2 regions of the Streptomyces sp. NBC_01288 genome follow, and region 2 is predicted to be linked to the other one. Evidence: predicted binding sites of a transcription regulator. Region 2 holds the regulator's gene; the other holds the start of a gene.

Region 1 (3,410 bases), 1.4 Mb from region 2:
GCGGCGCTCGGCCGGGTCCTGGGCGGACTCGGGCACGTGGTGCGGCCGTCCGATCAGCGCGCGCAGGTCGGCGTCGGTCACCGTGAACGGCAGCTCCCGCTGCCCCAGTTCGTGCTGGGCCGCGACCTTGCGCAGCAGCCGGGCGATCGACCGCTCCAGGGTACGGACGCCCGCCTCACGGGTGTACTCGCCGGCGAGCTTGCGCAGCGCGCTCTCGTCGATGACGACCTCGTCGTCCTTGAGCCCCGCCCGCTCCAGCTGGCGCGGGAGCAGGTGGTCACGGGCGATGACGACCTTCTCGTCCTCGGTGTAACCGTCCAGCCGCACCAGTTCCATACGGTCGAGCAGTGCCTCCGGGATGGCTTCGAGCACGTTGGCCGTCGCCAGGAACACCACATCGCTCAGGTCGAGTTCGACCTCCAGGTAGTGGTCACGGAAGGTGTGGTTCTGCGCGGGGTCGAGCACTTCGAGCAGAGCGGCCGCCGGGTCGCCCCGGTAGTCGGACCCCACCTTGTCGATCTCGTCCAGCAGGACCACCGGGTTCATGGACCCGGCCTCCTTGATGGCCCGGACGATACGACCGGGGAGGGCACCCACGTACGTACGCCGGTGACCGCGGATCTCGGCCTCGTCGCGAACCCCACCGAGCGCGACCCGGACGAACTTCCGCCCCATGGCATGCGCGACGGACTCACCGAGCGAGGTCTTGCCGACACCGGGCGGACCGACGAGCGCGAGCACGGCACCACCGCGCCGGCCCCCGACAACACCCAGGCCCCGCTCCGCGCGCCGCTTGCGCACGGCCAGGTACTCGGTGATGCGCTCCTTCACGTCGTTCAGACCGGCGTGCTCGGCGTCGAGGATCGCCTTGGCGCCCTGGATGTCGTACTCGTCCTGGGTCCTTTCGTTCCACGGCAGTTCGAGAACGGTGTCCAGCCAGGTGCGGATCCACGAGCCCTCGGGCGACTGGTCGGAGGACCGCTCCAGCTTCTCGACCTCCTTGAGCGCGGCCTCGCGGACCTTCTCGGGAAGATCGGCTGCCTCGACCCGGGCCCGGTAGTCATCGGACTCCTCGCCGTCGCTCGTGTCCCCGTTCAGCTCGCGCAGTTCCTTGCGGACGGCTTCGAGCTGGCGCCGCAGCAGGAACTCACGCTGCTGCTTGTCGACGCCTTCCTGCACGTCCTTGGCGATGGTCTCGGCAACGTCCTGCTCGGCGAGGTGGTCGCGCAGGTGCTGGGTGGCGAGCTTCAGCCGGGCCACCGGTTCGGCGGTCTCCAGCAGCTCGATCTTCTGCTCGGTGGTGAGGAAAGGCGAGTAGCCGGAGTTATCGGCAAGCGTGGACACGTCATCGATAGCCTGCACGCGGTCGACGACCTGCCAGGCCCCGCGCTTGCGCAGCCAGGCGGTGGCCAGCGCCTTGTATTCCTTCACCAGCTCGGAAACGGAGCCGGGCAAGGGTTCGGGCAGGCTCTCGTCGAGCGCGGTGCCCTCGACCCAGAGCGCGGCACCGGGCCCGGTGGTCCCGGCCCCGATCTTCACGCGGCTACGGCCGCGGATCAGCGCACCCGGGTCACCGTCGGCCAGCCGGCCGACCTGCTCGATGGTGCCGAGCACACCCGTGCTCGCGTAGGTCCCGTCGATCCGTGGCACCAGCAGGACCTTGGGCTTTCCGGACTCGGACCGCGCGGCGGCCTGAGCGGCCTCCACGGCGGCGCGTACATCGGTGTCGTTCAGGTCCAGCGGAACCACCATTCCGGGCAGCACGACCTCGTCGTCGAGCGGCAGCACGGGCAGGGTGAGCGGTGTGGACGTCGAAGCCATGATCTCCCCTTAGGCAGTCAAGTTGAGCTATGCCGACTCAATGCTTGGGCGTCTTCGATTGTTCCCCACCCCGTGTTCGCCGTGAGCGATCAGCGGTAGTGCGCCGGGTTCTGTGCAGGTCAACACGGAAATGCGGTGGGGGCTTCCCGGGGAGCGGGGTGCGTTGGGGCTGCGCTGACGGGGTGCGCTGACGGGGTGCTCTTACGGGCTGGCCGGGGCTCGACGGTCGGCATCGGCGGTCGGCATCGGCGGTCGATGTCAGTGGCGCCTGCCACGATCCCCTGACGCGACGCCATCACGATCACAATCACGATCACGGTTCAGGGGAGACGTATGGGCACCTGGGACACCGGCCCCTTCGACAACGACACCGCGGCGGACTGGTGCGGCGGCCTCGACGACGCCTCTCCGGACGCGCGTCAGGGATTGGTGCGGGACGCACTCGTCCGAGCGGCCGACACCACGGACTTCCTCTACGCGGACGTCGGCGACGAAGCCGTCGCGGCAGCGGCCCTGGTCGCCGCGCAAAGCCCCGGCGGCGAGCCCGCCCACCCCCACTACGGACCGGACGAACCACTCCCCGACCTCACCGGTCTACGCGCCCTCGCCCTCCAGGCCCTCGACCGCGTGATGACCGAGCCGTCCGAACTCCTGGAGCTCTGGGACGGACCGGACGGCGCCCCCTGGCGGGCGACCGTCAGCCGACTCCGCAGCACGCTCACACCCCGACCGCCAGGAGAACAGCTCAGCCTCACCTGGACCCCCGCCGACAGCCCAACCGCCCGTTCCCGACCCGGAAGGTCCACATGAGCTGGGACGTTCTTCTCCTCCATCTGCCCGACGACATCACCTCGGCGCAGGACATACCCGACGACTACGCCCCGCGCCCCTTCGGCCCGCTGCACGAGGTCCTCGCGACCGTGAGCCGGGCCGAGCCCTCAGCCGACCTCTCGGATCCCACCTGGGGCGACCTCACCGGACCTACCTGGTCCATCGAACTCAACATCGGCTCGGATGATCCCGTGGACTCGATCATGCTCCACGTCCGCGGCTCCGGCGACGACGTGCTCGCCTCCGCCTTCCGCCTCGCGGGCGCCTTCGGCTGCAAGGTGCTGGACTGCTCCTCAGGAGAACTGATCACTCCGGGAGGGCCCTCGGGCTGGCATGCGTTCCAGGAGTATCGCGATCGCGCGATCAGGGAAGGGTGAGCCGCGAAAGTGTGACACTTGCGGCTAAAGTGTCACACTTTTCTGGAGGGGGTACCCCGGGTGCGGCGACCGCTCTCACGCCGCCACGCGGCCCCGCGCGTCCGGCAGCAGCTCGAACCACACGACCTTTCCCTGCGCAGGCCCCATCACGAAGCTCCCCCAGGCATCGGCGCACAGCTCCACGAGGGCGAGCCCCCGACCACCTTCGGCGTACGGCTCCGGGCAGCCCGTCGGGTACGACAGCAGGAAGCCCGCGTCCCAGACACTGGCCCTCAGCCGCTTGTCCGCCCACTTGAGACTCAAGGAGGCAGGGCCGGGCGCGTGGCGCCAGGCGTTGGTGAGCAGTTCGGAGGTCAACAGAACGGCGGTGTCGGCGAGTTC
Region 2 (3,410 bases):
ATCGAGAAGGACTACTACAAGGTCCTCGGCGTCCCCAAGGACGCCACCGAGGCCGAGATCAAGAAGGCGTACCGGAAGCTCGCCCGCGAGTTCCACCCGGACGCCAACAAGGGCAACGCCAAGGCCGAGGAGCGCTTCAAGGAGATCTCCGAGGCCCACGACATCCTCGGTGACCCCAAGAAGCGCAAGGAGTACGACGAGGCCCGCGCCCTGTTCGGCAACGGCGGCTTCCGCCCGGGGCCGGGCGGCGCGGGCGGCGGCAACTTCAACTTCGACCTGGGCGACCTCTTCGGAGGCGGCGCCCAGGGCGGCGGTGGCGCCGGGGGAGCCGGCGGCTTCGGCGGCGGGATCGGTGACGTCTTCGGGGGCCTGTTCAACCGCGGCGGCACGGGCACGACCCGTACGCAGCCCCGGCGCGGCCAGGACATCGAGTCCGAGGTCACGCTCAGCTTCACGGAGGCCATCGAAGGGGCCACGGTCCCGCTGCGGATGTCCTCGCAGCAGCCCTGCAAGGCCTGTTCGGGCACCGGCGACAAGAACGGCACACCGCGCGTGTGCCCGACCTGCGTCGGCACCGGCCAGGTCGCGCGCGGCTCCGGCGGCGGCTTCTCGCTCACGGACCCGTGCCCGGACTGCAAGGGCCGCGGCCTGATCGCCGAGCACCCCTGCATGGACTGCAAGGGCAGCGGGCGCGCCAAGTCGTCCCGGACCATGCAGGTCCGGATCCCCGCGGGGGTCACGGACGGCCAGCGCATCCGGCTGCGCGGCAAGGGCGCTCCGGGTGAACGGGGCGGTCCCGGGGGCGACTTGTACGTCATGGTGCACGTCGACGCGCACCCCGTGTTCGGCCGCAAGGAGGACAACCTCACGGTGACGGTCCCGGTGACGTTCGCCGAGGCGGCACTGGGCGGCGAGGTCAGGGTGCCCACCCTGGGCGGGCCCCCGGTGACGCTGAAGCTGCCCCCGGGCACGCCCAACGGCCGCACGATGCGCGCCCGCGGCAAGGGCGCGGTCCGCAAGGACGGCACCCGGGGTGACCTCCTTGTGACCGTCGAGGTGAGTGTCCCGAAGGACGTCACGGGGAATGCTCGTGACGCACTGGAGGCGTATCGAGAGGCGACCGCGGGCGAGGACCCGCGGGCGGAGCTGTTCCAGGCCGCGAAGGGAGCATGAGAGTGATGGACGGCCGTCGACGCAACCCGTACGAGCTGACCGAGGAGACCCCGGTCTACGTCATCTCGGTGGCGGCCCAGCTCTCCGGCCTGCACCCGCAGACGCTGCGCCAGTACGACCGCCTCGGCCTGGTCTCCCCGGACCGCACGGCCGGGCGCGGTCGCCGTTACTCGGCCCGCGACATCGAACTGCTGCGCACCGTCCAGCAGTTGTCGCAGACCGAGGGCATCAACCTGGCCGGCATCAAGCGCATCATCGAGCTGGAGAACCAGGTGGTCGCGCTCCAGCAGCGCGTCGCCGAGCTCCAGTCGGCGGTCGAGGGCGCGGCGGCGACGATGCAGCAGCGCGAGGCCGCGGTGCACGCGTCGTACCGGCGCGACCTGGTCCCGTACCAGGAGGTCCAGCAGACCAGCGCGCTGGTGGTGTGGCGGCCGAAGCGGCAGCAGTCCTCGGACTGACGTCCACTCACTCGCGAAAGGGGCCCGGAGGTTCAACCTCCGGGCCCCTTCCGTGTGCTCAGGGCGTTTCAGGGCGTCAAGGTGTCAGGGCCGCCCAGTCGCCCGCCGGCACGGACTCCGTGCCGTCCGCGGCCAGGGTGGTCACCCAGTAGAAGGACGTGGTGCCGCGCGCGGCGCCGGCGTCGTGGTACGCGCCGACGTCGCTGCCGAGGTCGGCGATCTTCTCGTACGTCCCGGTGGCGGGGTTCCAGCGGTGGACGCGGAAGCCGGTTGTCTCCTGGGAGGCGGAGCTCCAGTTCCAGTCGAGGTCGATCCCCGCGCCGCCCTCCGTCGCGGACGCGTCCAGTTCCAGCGGGGAGCCCTCCGGAGTGGTGACGCTCGGCGTCACGTCGAGTTCCGTCTCCACCACGATGTCGGCCTCGCCGGTCGACCTCCAGGTGGAGAGCCAGTTGTCGTCGTACGCGTCGACGAGGAAACAGGCCTCTTCACCGTCGGGCAGGGTCGCGTACTCGTACGACGTGGTGGCGGCGGACAGCCACGCCACCTCGTGGACGGAGCAGACCTTCTCCTCGTCGCCCAGGAGCCGGCCCCGGTAGACGAGGTACCGCCCGAGGTCGGGCGCCGGGTTCGGGTCCCAGGTCAGCGAGAAGCCGTACCGGGTCGGCGTGACCGTCAGCCCGGTCACCGCGGGGGGCGCGGTGCTGTCCGGGCGGGTGGCCCTGAGGGCGGCGGAGCGGGCGGACTCGTTGCCCGCCGCGTCCAGGGCGGTCACCCGGTAGGTGTACGTGCTCTCCTCCACCGCCGAGGTGTCCAGGTACGAGGCCTTGGCGGTGTCCCCGATCCTGGTGTACGAACTGCTCCCGTCCGGCGCCCGGTACACGCGGTACGACATCGCTCCCGCGACCGCGGTCCACTCGACCGGGATTCCGCCCACCGAGAGGGAGGTCTCCAGCCCGGTGGGCACGGCGGGGGCGGTGCGGTCCGCGGTGGTGACGGGCTTGTCGGCGGTCCCGGCGGACTCGTTGCCGGCCGCGTCGATCGCGCGGAGCTCGTAGTAGTACGTGTCCTCACCGGTCACCGGGAGGCTGCTGTCGGTGTACGAGGTGGAGGCGGTCGTGGCGAGCGGTGTGCTGCCGAACGAGGCGCCCTTCAGGCGCCGGTAGACCCGGTAGCCCGTGAGGTCCATCTCCTTGTTCTTCGACCAGGTGAGCTTCGCCTTGCCGGTCGCGGAGGCGTACGTCACCGACGTGCCCGTCGGGGCGAGTGGCTTGACCTTGTCGACGGTGGCCGAAGTCCGGGGTGTGTACGTGAACTTGACCTTGGCGGTGCCGGTCCAGTTGGCGTAGTCGATCCGCAGGGCGTGCTTGCCCTTGGGGATCGTCACGTTGGCCGTCTTGCTCACGGTCTTGGAGGTGTTCTTCCACAGGTCGACCTTGCGGACGCCGTCGACGTACACCCGTATTCCGTCGAGCCCGGAGGCGGCGAGGGCGAAGGGCCCGCCGGAGCCGAAGTCCCGGGTGACACTCCAGCGGACGCCGAAGGTGTCCTTCGGGAGGCCGGAGGCGGGGGCGCCGGTCCAGGTCTGGTCGATCGCGTTGTCGCAGTCCGTCTTCTTCGCGGTGCCCGAGAAGGAGGTGTTCGCGAAGAACTGGCGCTTGAAGACGGGCGAGGTGCAACTGGCCGCCGCGGAGGCGGAACTCGTCGCGCCGGCGAGCAGGCCGCCCGCGACGGAGAGGGCGACGGCGGCGGCCGTCGCGTGTCTGGCTGGGTTCATTCGGT

What was found. The regulator HspR, encoded in region 2, represses chaperone genes until heat shock. The targets are predictions, from matches to a motif close to TTGAGNNNNNNNNNCTCAA.
Positions count from the first base shown of each region.
Region 1: a site for HspR is predicted at 1,844-1,862, ahead of lon (endopeptidase La). Genes of this name have one in related genera too.

Region 1 covers NZ_CP108427.1:3,484,491-3,487,900, forward strand. The annotation lists gene lon (endopeptidase La) at 1-1,821, opposite strand, end outside; gene OG194_RS14970 (DUF4259 domain-containing protein) at 2,155-2,631, shown strand; gene OG194_RS14975 (hypothetical protein) at 2,628-3,029, shown strand; gene OG194_RS14980 (ATP-binding protein) at 3,105-3,410, opposite strand, start outside.
Region 2 covers NZ_CP108427.1:4,929,334-4,932,743, reverse strand. The annotation lists gene dnaJ (molecular chaperone DnaJ) at 1-1,173, shown strand, start outside; gene OG194_RS21950 (heat shock protein transcriptional repressor HspR) at 1,179-1,631, shown strand; gene OG194_RS21945 (PA14 domain-containing protein) at 1,708-3,405, opposite strand.